Regions from separate parts of the Streptomyces spectabilis genome, predicted to be linked through region 3. Evidence: riboswitches for the same ligand, from Rfam matches in the RefSeq annotation. Region 3 holds a riboswitch; each other region holds the start of a gene.
What was found. A riboswitch is a leader RNA that binds a small molecule or an ion and turns the genes downstream of it on or off. The one in region 3 is predicted to bind cobalamin.

Region 1 (5,062 bases), 5.5 Mb from region 3:
GACCCGCACCTACTCCTTCGAGGCCATGACCAAGGCCGTGCGGCTCATCAACGACGGCGCGCGCTTCATCTGCACCAACCCGGACGAGACCGGCCCCTCCACGGAGGGCCCGCTGCCCGCCACCGGCGCCGTGGCCGCGCTGATCACCAAGGCGACCGGCAAGAAGCCGTACTTCGCGGGCAAGCCGAACCCCCTGATGATGCGCACCGGCCTGAACGCCATCGGGGCGCACTCGGAGACGAGCGCGATGATCGGCGACCGCATGGACACGGACGTCCTCGCGGGCCTCGAGGCGGGGATGGAGACCTTCCTCGTGCTCACAGGCCTTACCTCGCGGGCCGACATCGACCAGTACCCGTTCCGGCCCTCCACGGTCGCGGACTCCATCGCCGATCTCGTCGACCGGGTCTGAGCCCGCGCGGGCACGGACGGGTGTCCTGAGGATGCGCTGACGCCCCGCGCGCGTGAATCTGCTGGTACAGGAGGTTCACGATGCGTATATGTTCGCTTGCCGTGCGTGGCGCGGGGGGTCTCGTCCTCGCGGGCGCGCTCGCGGGGGTGGCGGGACCGGCGGCCGCGCACGACCAGGACCAGGTCAGGGCCCAGGTCACACCCGCCGCCGCGGTGCCGGGCGGGCAGGTCGAGGTGCGGGTCTCGGGGTGCCGCGGCACGACGGGCGCCGCGGGCTCCGGCGCGTTCGCGAAGGACGCCGAGCTGACCGGCAGCGGCGGCAAGACGCTCACCGGATCCGCGCGGCTCAGGGCCGGGATCTCGGGGACGTACGAGATCACCGTGACCTGCGACGGGCACCCGCACCAGGGCGTCGGCACCGTCCGGGCCGGCGGTGCCCAGGCCACGCCGCAGGCGCCCGTGCGGGCCGGCGGGGGCGGCACCGCCGATCTCAAGCCCGTGGCCGCGGTCGCCGAGGAGGCCGGGCCCGGTACGCGGCACGCCGTCGTCGGCCTGGTGCTCGCGGGGGCGGCCGCCGTCGCCGTGGCCCTGCGCAGCGTCCGCCGGCGCCGCTCCGACTGACCGTGGCCGGGCCCGAGCCCGAAGGCGCCGACGCCCCGCACGGCACCAGGCGTCTCGTCATGGGCGTGGCGTGGGCCGTGCTGCTCGTCGGCCTGTGGCTGTGGGGCAACGAGATCACCGACGTGCGCGGCGGCCTCTCCGACCCGACCACCGGGGACATCGCCGCCGTCGGCAGGCCCCCCGGCCTCGAACTGCCCCGCCCGCACGAGCCGCTCGCCGACGCGCGGCCGCAGCGCGTGGACGTGCCCTCGCTCGGCGTACGGGCCCCGGTGGTGGCCCGCGGCCTGGACGCGGTGGGCGCGATCGACCCGCCGCCGTACGGGCAGCCGGGCGTCGTCGGCTGGTACGGCGGCGGGGTGCGGCCCGGGGCGGCCGGGGCCGCGCTGCTCGTGGGCCACGTGGACACGGAGAGCAGGCCCGCCGTCTTCTACCACCTCAGCGCCGTGCGCCCCGGCGAGAAGGTGCGGGTGGTGCGGGACGACGGGGCCGTCGCCGAGTTCACGGTGGACGACGTCCAGGTGCTCGGCCGCGACGACTTCGACGCGAAGACGGCTTACGGCCCCCGCGAGGAGGGCCGCGCCGAACTGCGCCTGATCACTTGTGGCGGCACCTTCGACCGCGCCAGCCGTACGTACTCGGCGAACGTGGTCGTCTCCGCCTATCTCACGGGCGTGGGCCCCTAGGGCGTGTCCGATGGGTCGGCGCGGCGTCGCGACGCCTGGCACGCACGCTCGCCGCGTTGCCGAAATGTCCTAGTAGCTCCGCTACGAGGACATCCCGGCGCCTTGCGATCGCACGCACCAGACGCCGCTCCTTGCTCCACGCCGACCCACCGGACACGCCCTAGACAGCCGGGGTCGAGGCGGCCTCGGTCCCGGCTCTCGCGCGCAGCGCCCGCAGGCCGATGCCGCCGAACACGGCCGCGAAGACCACCCACATCAGCACGTGCGACGCGAGCGACAGCATGCGGAAGTCCCACAGGAGCGTGGGGCTCACGGGCGTCGGGTCCGGGTTGTCCGGCAGCGCCCACAGCAGCGCGAGGACGGCGGCAGCCGTGCCCGCCGCCGCGAGCTGCCGCACCGGCTGCGACCGGCCGGCGAGGCGCACGTACACCTGCCAGACCAGGAACATGCCGAGCACGCTGATCACGACCGCCGCGACCCACATGGCCTGCCGGTCACCCACCGTGCCGGAGTCGCCGACGCCGGGCGGCATCGCCGGATAGCGCAGGGCGGGGAAGAGGGAGACCGCGCAGAACGCGGCCGCGCAGAACGCGAGCGCCCGCGGCCAGGGGTTGGCACGCGGATCGCGCCGGTGCACGAGGGCGTACGCGACGGCGAAGAGCACGCCGATCGCGAGGCCCGCGACGACCAGGGCGATGACCAGGCCCGCGTGCTGCGTGGAGCGTGAGAACAGCTCCTCGTGGTGCTGCACGGCGGCACCGGCGTCATGCTGCTCGTGGGCCTGCGAACGGGCCTCCTCCGCGCGGATCGCCTTGTCCATCAGGGGCTCGGCGAGCAGCAGCGAGAAGAGCCCGGCGGCGAGCCCGCCCAGGCTCCCGGCCGCGAGGCCGCGGCCGAGCAGCGCGAGGACGGGGGACGGGGCCGCTGGGGAGGCGGCGGGAGTCGAAGTGCGGGGAGCGGTGAGGGAGTTCGGGGAAGGGGGAGTCTCTGGGGACGCGGTCATGGTGCGAGCGGCCCCGATCAGTGGCAGGGGGCACCGAAGAGGTGCCTGCCGTCGTGCGCGAACTCGTGGAGGTAGTCACCGGTCGCCGAGATCAGCGAGCCGTTGTCCATGAAGACCGCGTACAGGGTGATGAGCGCGAGGATCACGGCGCCCGCGGCGATCAGCCAGTCGCGGGTCTGGATGGTCGCGGACTGTATCGCGGCGGTGTCGGTGTGTGGTGCGCTGTGCGCAGCGGAAGCGGACATACCGTGGCTCTCCTTCTGGGGTTTCCACGCCCCATGGCAGGAGGACGACGGGTTCAGTTCCTGACTTCCCCAGGCGTGCGCGTGGGGTAACAGTGGCGGGACCGTCCCGGAGTCGCACCGGGTTCCTGGCAACCGTCGCCTCGACGTATGGACTTGTCGCCGGGAGAGTCGCAGGTGGTCATGGACACTGTCAACCAGTCGCCGCGCCCGCGAGGGCGCCGCGCGCGGGCGGCGTGCGCCCCGGAGCGGGGCACAACCTGGCCCGGTCAACGACCCGCTCCCCCCGGAGTCGCCGACCGGGCCGGTCCTCGACCGCGCGCGCTCGAGCTGCGGGAGGAACCCGGCGTCGGCACGGGAGGCTTCGGATGGTCCATCGGTCGTGGACTGCGCGGAACGTCCGGGAGCACGCGGCCGCCCTGGGCCGCACCGCGTTCGGAACGCTCCACTCCGGCCGGGGGCTTGGGCCGTCACCACGACTCTAGAGCGGAAGTCGGCTTCGGCCTAGGGGAGTTTGACGCCAACTGGCCTTTTGCCGCCGCTCGCTGAACGCCGCAGGTGGCGCGGGTGCACGCCGGGCCACGCCCCCTTACCGGGACGGGCCGTGCCTGTCCTGGAGCGTCGCGTCGTCGAGCGTCCCCTTGAGCACCATCCCGGCCACCGTGTCCATGACGAGGCGCTCCCTGCGCGCGTACCGCCGCATCGCGCCGAAGGCCGCGTCGGTCCCGGTCTGCCAGCGCTCGGCCAGTATCCCCTTGGCCTGCTCGATCCGGATGCGGCTGCTGAGCGCGGCCTGGAGCTGCCGGGAGAGATCGCGGCACTCGGTGTAGGCGCGCTGGTTGTGCAGCCCGGCGGCCGCGACATCCGCGAGCGCCTGCGCGAGCCCCAACGCGCTCTCCTGCCCGGGGTCCTGGGGCGCCGGGCCCGTGACCCCGTCGGCCGCGGGCGCACCCGGCGCACCGTCCGGCCGCCACTCCGCCGCGAAGACGCCGAGCACGCCGAAGACGCGCCCCCGCGCCCGCAGCGCCACAGCCAAGGCGACGTCGACGCCCTGCGCGGTGGCCCGTGCCGCGAACTCCGGCCAGCGGGCCACCGCGTCCCGCGCGGCGAGCCGGACGGGACCCACGGGCTTGCCGCTGCCGAAGCAGTCGATGCAGGGGCCGCCCAGGTGCTGGGCTTCGAGCAGTTCGCGCGCGAGCCGCTCCCCGCGGCGGCTCGTGGCGATCCGCACCGTGTCCTGCGCGTCCGTGTACATCACGCCCGCGGCGAGCGTGTCCAAGAGCTCCGCGCAGACCTGGCTGACGCGGCCCAGGTGGCGATCCGCGTCGAAGTCGTCGGCGACCGTGACCACGGTCTCGACGAGGGCGCGCGCCAGTCCCAGCTCCGGGGTGCGGTCCGGCATGGCCTTCATGGCCTCTCCCTTTCGCCTCCCCCCAACCTTTTCGCCTACCCCGCATCGGAGGGCTGTAACAGCTCTCCTACAGCTGCCCGGACGGGCTCTCCCGGCCTCGTGAGGGTCACGTAGTTATGCCAGGATTGAGCACCGGACCGTGCGCCCAAGGGGGAGTGGATGTACCGCAGAAACACAGGTCGCGGGCGGGGTCTCACGGCCAGGGGGGTCTCGGCGGCGGTCGCGCTCACGGGGGCCGCGCTGCTGCTCGCGGGGTGCTCGTCCGACGGCGACGGGGACGGCGACGAGGCCACCCGTCCGGTGAAGCAACAGCCCAAGGACACCGACCCGTTCTGGGTCAATCCCGACGGGAACGCGGCCCGGCAGGTCGCCACGTACGAGAAGGACGGCAAGAAGGACGAGGCGGCGCGGATCCGGAAGATCGCCGAGCAGCCCGTCGGCGAGTGGATCGGCCCGGAGAAGCCGGAGGACGAGGCGCGCGGCTTCACCGAGGCGGCCGAGAAGGCCGACCGGGACGCCCTCCTCGTGCTCTACAACATCCCGCACCGTGACTGCGGCCAGTTCTCCAAGGGCGGCGCCGCCGACGGCAACGCCTACCGCGCGTGGATCGACGGCGTGGCCAAGGGCATCGGCGACCGCGCCGCCACGGTCGTCCTGGAGCCGGACGCGGTCCTGCACATGGTCGACAAGT
Region 2 (5,062 bases), 580 kb from region 3:
CGGCGCGTCGCCGACCTGCCCGACGAGCGCATCGTGGCCCGAGGCGACGAGGACAACTTCTGGTCCATGGGCGTGCCCGGACCCTGCGGCCCCTGCTCGGAGCTGTACTACGACCGGGGTCCCGCGCTCGGCCGCGCGGGCGGCCCGGCCGTCGACGAGGACCGGTACATGGAGTTCTGGAACCTCGTCTTCATGCAGTACGAGCGCGGCGAGGGCACCGGCAAGACCGGCTACCCGATCCTCGGCGAACTCCCGCGCCGCAACATCGACACCGGCATGGGCCTGGAGCGCATGGCCACCCTGCTCCAGGGCGTCGACAATCTGTACGAGATCGACGAGACCCGGCCCGTCCTCGACCGCGCCGCCGAACTCGCCGGGGTGCGCTACGGCGCCGACGCCGCCCAGGACGTGCGCCTTCGCGTCGTCGCCGACCACGTCCGCACCGCCCTGATGCTGCTCGCCGACGGCACCGCGCCCGGCAACGAGGGCCGCGGCTACGTCCTGCGCCGCATCCTGCGCCGCGCCGTGCGCTCCATGCGCCAGCTCGGCCACGGCGACCCGGCCCTCGCGGACCTGCTGGCCGTCGCCCGCGACCGGATGGCGCCGAGCTACCCCGAGGTCGCCGACGCCTACGCGCGCATCGCCGACCAGGCCCAGGGCGAGGAGGACGCCTTCCGCGCCACCCTCAAGCAGGGCACCACGGTCCTGGACACCGCCGTCACCCGGGTCAAGGCCGACGGCGGCCGCCAACTGCCCGGCGCCAAGGCCTTCCTGCTGCACGACACCTACGGCTTTCCCATCGACCTCACCCTGGAGATGGCCGCCGAGCAGGGCGTCGAGGTCGACCGCGAGGGCTTCACGGCCCTCATGCGCGAGCAGCGCGAGCGGGCCCGCGCCGACGCCCGCGCCCGCAAGTCCGGGTCCGCAATCGACACCTCGGCCCTGCGCGCCGTCCTCGACGAGCACGGGCCGACCGACTGGCGTGCCTGGGACACCCTGGCGACGGACTCCCGCGTCCTCGCGCTCATGGGCCCGGCCGGCCCCGTGCCCCTCGCCCGCGCCGGCGAGATCGTCACCGCCGTCCTCGACCGCACGCCGTTCTACGCCGAGTCCGGTGGGCAGGACAGCGACGCCGGACGGCTCTCCGGTGCGTCCCTCGAAGCCGATGTGCTCGATGTGCAGCGGCCGCTGCCCGGCCTGGTGGCCCATCAGATCAGGGTCACCGCAGGTGAGTTGGCCGTCGGCGGTCGCGTGCACGCCGCCGTCGACCCCGAGTGGCGGCTCGGTGCGCGCCAGGCCCACTCGGGCACCCACGTGCTGCACGCCGCCCTGCGCGAGATCCTCGGCCCGACCGCCCTGCAGTCCGGCTCCTACAACCGCCCCGGCTATCTGCGGCTCGACTTCCCCTGGCGCGGGGGCCTCTCCGCCACCGTCCGCAGCGAGGTCGAGGAGGCCGCCAACCGGGCGCTCCGCCGCGACCTGCCCGTCGGCGTGCGCTGGATGACGCTGCCCGAGGCCAAGGAGCTCGGCGCGCTGGCGCTGTTCGACGAGACGTACGGCGAGCGGGTCCGGGTGGTCGAGATCGGCGGTGCCTGGTCGCGCGAGCTGTGCGGCGGCACCCACGTCGAGCACGCGTCCCAGGTCGGCGTGGTCGCCCTGACCGCCGAGTCGTCGGTGGGCGCGGGCATGCGGCGCCTGGAGGCCGCGGTCGGCGTCGAGGGCTTCGGCTATCTCGCGCGCGAGCGCGACCTGGTCGCCCGGATCGCCGAGCAGGTGCAGGCGCCGCGCGCCGAACTCCCCGACCGGGTCGCCGCGTTGCTCGACCGGCTCAAGGCCGCGGACCGGGAGAACGAGCGCCTTCGGCAGTCGGCCCGTGCCGCCCGCGCCGCCGAACTCGCCGGGCAGGCCGTCGAGGTGGCGGGCGCGTACGTGGCCACCGCGACGACGGACGGCGACGCGGGCGCCGCGCGGGCCCTGGCCGTCGAAGTGCGCGGACGGCTGCGCGCCGAGCGCCCCGGCGTGGCCGCCGTGACTCTCTCCGGCGCCAAGCCGGTCCTCGCCGTGGCCGTGAACGAAGCGGCAAGGACAGCGGGTCTGTCGGCCTCCGCCCTGGTCAAGCGGCTGCTCGGCGGACGCGGCGGCGGCTCGGACGAGGTGGCGCAGGGCGGCGGAGCGGACCGGGAGCGGCTCGCGGCCGCGGTGGCCGGGCTCCCCGGCGTCGTACGCGAGGAACTCGGCGCCTAGCGGCCGGGTGACGGGCGGCCGCCGTGCGGGGACACGGCGGCCGCCGAGGGGGCGACAGGGGTGGGGCAGGGGTTGGCCTCTGTGGACTTACTAGGACGTCCAAGTATATCGTCGTGACCAAGGCCCGCGGTGCAGGGAAGCCGGTGTGAATCCGGCACGGTCCCGCCACTGTGACCGGGGAGCGCGTTCCCGTGGAGGTTCGAACGCCACTGACGGAGAAGTCCGTTGGGAAGGCGGGGGAGCGCGCGCTGATCCGGGAGTCAGGATACCGGCCGTGGGGTGTTCCGTGTTGTCCACGAGGATGGAGCAGACACGCATGGCCCCGGTGCGCACCCGCGACCCTGGAATTCCGGACCTGCGAGCGGTGACCCCCGCTGTCTGAAGGCCGTTCCGCGTGCCCGCGGAGGCGCGCGGCCCGGCCCTGCCGTCCCCGGACCACACCTGACGAAAGAAGCAGGCCCCCATGGTCCGTGAACTGACCCATCTCGTCGGCGGCGAGCACACCCCGGGAACCTCGGGAAAGCACGCCGACGTGTACGACCCCAACACCGGCGACGTCCAGGCGCGCGTCCCCCTCGCGCACCGCGCGGACACCGAGGCGGCGATCGCGAACGCCGCCGAGGCGCAGCCCGCCTGGGGCGAGTGGAACCCGCAGCGCCGCGCCCGCGTCCTGCTCCGGTTCCTCCAGCTCGTCGAGGGCGAACGCGACTCCCTGGCCCGCCTGTTGTCGGCCGAGCACGGCAAGACCGTCGCCGACGCGCACGGCGACCTCCAGCGCGGCCTGGAGGTCGTGGAGTTCGCCGCGGGCATCCCGCACCTGCTCAAGGGCGAGTTCACCGACAACGCCGGGACCGGCATCGACGTGCACTCGCTGCGCCGCCCCCTCGGCGTCGTCGCCGGGATCACGCCCTTCAACTTCCCCGCGATGATCCCGCTCTGGAAGGCCGCACCCGCGCTGGCGTGCGGCAACGCCTTCATTCTCAAGCCGTCCGAGCGCGCCCCGTCCGTACCGCTGCGCCTCGCCGAGCTGTTCCTCGAAGCGGGCCTGCCGCCCGGCGTCCTGAACGTCCTCAACGGCGGCAAGGAGTCCGTCGACACGCTCCTGGAAGACCCGCGCGTCAAGGCGCTCGGCTTCGTCGGCTCCACGCCGATCGCCGCGCACGTGTACGCCACCGCCGCCGCCCACGGCAAGCGCGCCCAGTGCTTCGGCGGCGCCAAGAACCACCTGATCGTGATGCCGGACGCGGACCTCGACCAGGCCGTCGACGCGCTGATCGGCGCGGGCTACGGCTCCGCGGGCGAGCGCTGCATGGCGATCTCCGTGGCGGTCCCGGTCGGCGAGGCCACCGCCGACGCCCTCGTCGCTCGCATCAAGGCGCGCGTCGGAGCCCTGCGCATCGGCCGCTCCGACGACCCCGAGGCCGACTTCGGGCCGCTGGTCGGCCGCGACGCCGTCGACCGCGTCCGCTCCTACGTCGACCTCGGCGTCGAGGAGGGCGCCGAACTCGTCGTCGACGGGCGCGACTTCACCCTGCCCGGCCACGAGCGCGGGTTCTTCGCGGGCGCGTCCCTCTTCGACCGCGTCACCCCGGACATGCGGATCTACCAGGAGGAGATCTTCGGCCCCGTCCTGTCCGTCGTACGGGCAGCCGACTACGAAGAGGCGCTGCGGCTGCCCACCGAGCACCCCTACGGCAACGGCGTCGCGCTCTTCACCCGCGACGGCGGGACGGCCCGCGACTTCACCCGGCGCGTGGACACCGGCATGGTCGGCGTCAACGTGCCCATCCCGGTCCCCGTCGCGTACCACACCTTCGGCGGCTGGAAGCGCTCCGGATTCGGCGACCTCAACCAGCACGGCCCGGACGCCATCCGCTTCTACACCCGCACCAAGACCGTCACCTCGCGCTGGCCCTCGGGGGCGAAGGACGGCGCGAGCTTCACGATCCCGACGACGGCGTGAGCGGCCCGATGAAGACCGCGACCCCCACCGCCGCCACGACCACCACCTTGCTCACCGCGGACCAGCTCGCGCTCGTCGAGACCACCCTCGACTTCGCCGAGGAACACCTCGCCCCCCACGCCGTCACCTGGGACCAGGAGAAGCACTTCCCGGTCGACGTGCTGCGCAAGGCCGCGGACCTCGGGCTCGGCGGCGTGTACGTCGACGAGGCCGCGGGCGGCTCGGGCCTCACCCGGTCCGACGGCGTCCTCGTCTTCGAGGCGCTCGCCTCCGGCTGCCCCTCCGTCGCCGGCTATCTGTCCATCCACAACATGGTCGCCTGGATGATCGACCACTACGGCGACCGGGCCCAGCGCGCCCGCTGGCTGGGGCCGCTGACCTCCATGGACCGGCTCGGCAGCTACTGCCTCACCGAGCCGGGCGCGGGCTCCGACGCGGCCGCCCTGAGCACCCGCGCCGAGCGCGACGGCGACGCGTACGTCCTCACCGGCGTCAAGCAGTTCATCTCCGGCGCGGGCGCCTCCCACGTGTACGTGGTGATGGCCCGCACCGGCGGCGGCGGATCCGAGGGCGTGTCCGCGTTCGTCGTCGAACGCGACGACCCCGGCCTGTCCTTCGGCGCGAACGAGAAGAAGATGGGCTGGAACGCGCAGCCCACCCGGCAGGTCGTCCTCGACGGCGTGCGCGTGCCCGCCGACCGGCTGCTCGGCGCCGAGGGCGACGGCTTCCGCATCGCCATGAACGCCCTGAACGGCGGCCGCCTCGGCATCGCCGCCTGCTCCCTCGGCGGTGCCCGCAGCGCCCTCGACCGCAGCCTCGTCCACCTCGCGGACCGGGAGGCGTTCGGGGCCCCGC
Region 3 (5,062 bases):
GGCGCCTGGGCGTACGCCTCGGTCTTCGGGCGCGAACACGCCGGCATGTCGGCATCGGCCGTGTCGGTGGTCCTCGCCGTGTCCGGTGTCGTGGCCCTCGTCGGCGCCGCACTCGGCCCCGTTGCCGCCCGCCGCTTCGGCCGTACGCGGTCCCTGGCCGGCTTCATCGTGGCGCAGGCCCTCTCGATGGCGGTCCTGGTGCTCACGCGCGACCCGGTGCTCTTCGTCGTCGCGGCGGTCCTCTGGCAGGCCTGCCAGCTGGCCGTCCTGGTACAGACCCTCGCGGCGGCCGCCCTCCTCGACCCGAGCGGGCGCCTGGTGGCCTCCCTCAGCGGAGCGAGCGCGCTGGGCACCGGCATCGGTCCGCTGGCCGTCGGCGCCGTCCTCGACACGGCGGGCGCCGGAGTGCTCGGCGTCCTCCTGGCTCTCGGCACCCTCGTCGCCTCGGTGCCGCCGCTGAGGATGACGGTCGCCAGCGCGACGGCCGACCGGGCCCGGCGTCCCGAGCCCGCCCGAGCGGCCCCGACCCGCTGAGCGCCCGTCACACCGCGGGCGCCGTTCGGCCCCACTGCCCCGGGCCCACCACGCGAAGCGGCCACCTCCCCCGACTCCGAGCAGGGGAGGTGGCCGCTTCGCGCGCTGTCAGGCGCCGGCCGCCCGCGGCAGGCCGAGGGTGCCGCCCGCCAGCGCCGCCGCCCCCGCGGCCAGGGCCCGCACGACGTGCCGTTCGGCCTCCTCGTCCGGCAGGGCCAGACGCTGCAGGATGAGCCCGTCGAAACCGGCGAGCAGGAAGCGAGCGATGGTGTCGGGGGACGCGGCGAGCCGCTGGCCGGTGCGCTCGGCCGCCTCCGTCACCAACTGCGCCGCCACGTCGTGCGCTTGGCGGAAGTGACTCTCCAGAGCCTCGTGCAACGCCGGTGTCCGCAGGGCGTACATGGTCAGTTCGGTGAGCAACTGATGGCTGGCGGGCTGCTCGCCCACGGTGCGCCACAGCGCCCCGGTGAGCGCGGCGAGCGTTTCCTCGAAACCGGCGTCCGCAGGCGCGGACTCCCGGACCTGTGCCAGCAGGTCCTGGCTGAGCTGCTCCATGACGGCGCGGTACAGGTCTTCCTTGGTGCCGAAGGTGTAGTGCACCGTCGCCTGGGCGACACCGAGCTCGGCGGCGATGGCGCGGGTGCTTCCGGCGGCGACACCCTCCCTGGCCATGAGGGCGATGGCCGCTTTGATCAGCTGGGGGCGGCGCTCGGCCGCAGTCACATGAGCCATGCGTACATAGTAGCGACATAGTCAGCCGAAAAAGTCGACTGAACAACTCGGCGGAGCGACTCGAGGGACAACTCGACCGAACAACCCGGCTGGAACGTGCGTGCGACTCGCCGGACAGGTGCCGCGCGCACTCTTCTCCGGGCGCGCGCGCAACCGTACGATCCAGTCGCCGTCCCGCGCACGCGCTCCACGATCGACCCCGTCGTCGACCAGCCAGAGGTGACCCGTGGACACCCAGACCCCCCTCTTCCGCCTCGACGCGAGCGCCGGTGACATCCACGGCGAGAACGAGAAGCTCCGCGCGCTGGGCCCCGCCGTGCGGGTGCGGCTGCCCGGCGGGGTGCCCGCCTGGGTGATCACCCGCCACGACCTGCTCCGAGAACTCCTGGCGGACCCCCGTACGGCCAAGGACCCGGCGCACTGGTCCGCGTGGCGCGCGGGAGAGGTGCCGGAGGGGTGGCCGCTGATCAGCGTGGTCACCAACCGCGGCATGACCACCGCCGACGGCGAAGAGCACCGCCGCCTGCGGGACCTGGTCACCCAGGCCTTCACCGCGCGGCGCGTCGCCGCGATGCGGCCCCGCGTCGAGGCGATCACGCTGCGGCTTCTCGACGCCCTCGCGGAGCGCGGCGGCGACGCCGTGGACCTGCGCCGGCACTTCGCCTATCCGCTGCCCATGGCCGTGATCGGGGACCTCCTCGGCGTGCCGGAGGAGCGCTTCGACGAGTTCCGGACCCTCTCCGCCAGCCTGACCAGCAGCGTCACCACGCCCGACGAGACCATCGCCACCCAACGACGGCTGCACGCGCTCCTCGGCGACCTCGTCGCCGAACGGCGGGCGCGGCCGGGGGAGGACCTGACCAGCCGGCTGATCGCCGTGCGCGACGACGGCGACCGGCTCTCGGAGCCGGAGCTGATCGGCACCCTGATCCTGGTTCTCGTCGCGGGCCACGGCACCACCCTCAACCTGATCACCAACGCGACCGCCGCCCTGCTCACCCACCCCGAACAGCGCGCCGCCGTCACGACCGGACGACGGCCGTGGGACGCCGTGGTGGAGGAGACCCTGCGGTGGGACTCGCCCGTCGCGCACTTCCCGCTGCGCTACGCCCTCGACGACATCCCCGTCGGCACCGTGGTGATCCCGCGCGGCGAGGCCATCCTCGCCTCGTACGCGGCCGCGGGCCGCGACCCCGGCCGATTCGGCGCCGACGCCGCCGAGTTCGACATCGCGCGCCCCCGGCCGAAACACCTGTCCTTCGGGCACGGCCCGCACTACTGCCTCGGCGCCGCCCTGGCGCGCCTTGAGGCGGGCATCGCCCTGCCCGCTCTGTTCCGGCGGTTCCCGCACCTGGAACTCGCCGTACCGCGCGCCGATTTGGTGCCGCTGCCGTCCTTCGTCAGCAACAGCGTCCAGGCCCTGCCGGTCACCCTGTACGGCGGATAGCGCGGCCCCGGAGCCGGGCCCCCGGGTACCACCGGACGGCCGGATGGAATGATGACGGGCGACAAGGCGACGGCGGTCCGAGGAAGCCGGTGTGAATCCGGCGCGGTCCCGCCACTGTGATCGGCGAGCCTGTCCCGACTGGCCACTGCCCCGCGAGGGGTGGGAAGGCCGGGACGGGCATCGACCCGAGAGCCAGGAGACTCACGCGGTCGCCTCCTCCACGGAACACCGGGGCGGATCTCCCCGGAGAGAGGCAGGACGCGGCATGCCCGCAAGACCGGTCGGCAAGTCAGCAGGGGCCGCGCGGAGTTCCGGGGCGGCCGCCGCCCCGGCGCCCTGCCGGGTCGTCGTGTGCCGGGACTGCTGCTGCGGCAGCCCGAAGGTGACAGGCGTCGACCACGCCGCGCAGACCGCGCGCCTGCGGGCCGAGGCGCCCGTGCGCGTCTCGGCCTGCCTGGACGTGTGCGACCAGGCCAACGTCATCGTGGTCCAGCCCTCCGCCGAGGGCCGTGCGGCCGGTGCCCGACCGGTGTGGCTCGGCCTGGTCAACGACGCGGACGCGACCGAGGACATCGTCGCCTGGGTCCGCGCCGGAGGCCCGGGCGTCGCCCCGCGACCGGAGATCCTCGACCTGTACGCCTTCACCCCGCCGCGCCGCCGCGCCGTGTCCTGAACGGCCGCGCCGGGCCGGGGCGTCGGGGCCTCGCCGTCAGCGGAACGGGCGCGCCTCCGCCGGGGTCACCGCCGTCCCGGCCCGCACCCCGTGCAGGACGTGGGCCAGCACCTCGGCCCCGCGCACGACGCGCGGGCCGGGGCGGTTGAAGTACGCGGGCCCGTCCAGGACCCAGACGCGCCCGGCCCGGACGGCGGGCAGCTCGGACCAGCCGGGCAGCCGGGTGAGCAGGTCCGTCTCGCGCAGCGTCCGCTCGGGCGGAAAGCCGCACGGCAGGACGAGCAGCACCTCCGGCCGGGCCGCGCGCACCGCGTCCCAGGTCATGGGTGCGGTGTGCTCGCCGGGCGCGGCAAGGAGCGGTTCGCCCCCGGCGGCGGCGATCTGTTCGGGCACCCAGTGCCCGGCGGGCCACAGCGGATCCAGCCACTCGATCGCGACCACCCGGGGCCGTTGACGTCCGGCGGTCCGCTCGCGCACCCGCTCCAGACGGGCCCGCAGCTCGGCCCGGCGCAGCTCGGCGGACTCCCGCACCCCGAGCACGGTGCCGACCGTGACCAGGCAGTCCAGTACGTCGTCCAGGGTGCGCGGCTCCAGGCTCAGGACCCGGGTGCCCGCGTCCAGGAGCCGCACGGTGCGGCTGACCCTCTCGTACGACACCGCGCAGACGTCGCACAGGTCCTGCGTGAGGACCACATCGGGCCGCAGGGCCGCGAGCACCTCGGTGTCGAGGGTGTACAGCGAGGACCCGGAGTGGGCGGAACCGCCCACCGCGTCGGAGATCTCACGGCTGCTCAAGGTCTCCTGATCCAGGTCGGCACCGGTCACCACGGGCACGGACGCCACCGCGCGCGGCGGCCAGTCGCACTCGTGGGTGCGCCCGACGAGCCGGTCCGCCAGGCCCAGTTCGGCGACGATGTCGGTGGCGGCGGGGAGCAGGGAGACGATGCGCATGTGCCGACCCTAAGGCCCTGGTCCTCGCCCCGGTCCCGCCCCGGCCCCGGTCGCGGCCCCGACCCCCGCCGGTGTGTCCGAGCAGACGCCCCCTGGCTGTGGTGCTCGCGGCCCCCGGCCCCGATACTTCGCCGGGCAGACCGACCCGACGACGGAGGGGAACCGATGACGTTGAAGGTGAGCAGGGCGCCGCGCGGAGTCTTACGGGGGCCGGGCCGCGGCATCGTGTCGCTGGCTCTGCTGGCCGCGGCCGCGGGTGTGCTCGCACCCGCCCCCGCGTCCGCGGCACCGGCCTGTGCCGCCACGGGACCGGGAGCGCCGGCGCAGGTGGCGCGCATCCCCGACTGGGTCGAGTCGATCGTCGTCGACCGGCACGGCCGGATGTTCGCCACCGCGTACTTCACCGGCCGCGTCTACCGGATCGACGCGCCGGGCCGCACCCCCGTACCCCTCACCGGAAACGTGGGCGCCAACGGCGGGATCGTCGTGCGGGACGACGGCCGCCTCCTCGTCGGCACCGGCAACGACGTCCTGCACTCGCTCACCGGCGACGCGCTGCCCACGTCGAAGCTCCTCCTCGTGGACCCGGACACCGGCGAGGTCACGACGTACGCCGCCGGGCTCGGCGGCATCGACGGCGTCGCGCTCGCGGCCGACGGCACCGTGTACACCACGACCCTGGGCGGGCGGAACATCGGCCGCGTCACGCCGGACGGCGAGGTCGA

Region 1: linked by a shared signal. The riboswitch ahead of CP982_RS16865 (CbtB domain-containing protein) and the one ahead of CP982_RS39950 ((2Fe-2S) ferredoxin domain-containing protein) in region 3 are both predicted to bind cobalamin.
Region 2: linked by a shared signal. The riboswitch ahead of CP982_RS37470 (CoA-acylating methylmalonate-semialdehyde dehydrogenase) and the one ahead of CP982_RS39950 ((2Fe-2S) ferredoxin domain-containing protein) in region 3 are both predicted to bind cobalamin.

The regions. Positions count from the first base shown of each region.
Region 1 covers NZ_CP023690.1:3,897,227-3,902,288, reverse strand. Annotated here, with positions in the region: gene CP982_RS16885 (HAD-IIA family hydrolase) at 1-412, shown strand, start outside; gene CP982_RS16880 (hypothetical protein) at 514-1,032, shown strand; gene CP982_RS16875 (class F sortase) at 1,092-1,715, shown strand; gene CP982_RS16870 (CbtA family protein) at 1,876-2,718, opposite strand; gene CP982_RS16865 (CbtB domain-containing protein) at 2,736-2,963, opposite strand; cobalamin riboswitch at 3,002-3,130, opposite strand; gene CP982_RS16860 (ANTAR domain-containing protein) at 3,550-4,371, opposite strand; gene CP982_RS16855 (glycoside hydrolase family 6 protein) at 4,531-5,062, shown strand, end outside.
Region 2 covers NZ_CP023690.1:8,835,607-8,840,668, forward strand. Annotated here, with positions in the region: gene alaS (alanine--tRNA ligase) at 1-2,244, shown strand, start outside; cobalamin riboswitch at 2,355-2,535, shown strand; gene CP982_RS37470 (CoA-acylating methylmalonate-semialdehyde dehydrogenase) at 2,708-4,207, shown strand; gene CP982_RS37475 (acyl-CoA dehydrogenase family protein) at 4,216-5,062, shown strand, end outside.
Region 3 covers NZ_CP023690.1:9,418,267-9,423,328, forward strand. Annotated here, with positions in the region: gene CP982_RS39935 (MFS transporter) at 1-534, shown strand, start outside; gene CP982_RS39940 (TetR/AcrR family transcriptional regulator) at 643-1,266, opposite strand; gene CP982_RS39945 (cytochrome P450 family protein) at 1,493-2,713, shown strand; cobalamin riboswitch at 2,793-2,916, shown strand; gene CP982_RS39950 ((2Fe-2S) ferredoxin domain-containing protein) at 2,979-3,386, shown strand; gene CP982_RS39955 (cobalamin-binding protein) at 3,423-4,337, opposite strand; gene CP982_RS39960 (SMP-30/gluconolactonase/LRE family protein) at 4,503-5,062, shown strand, end outside.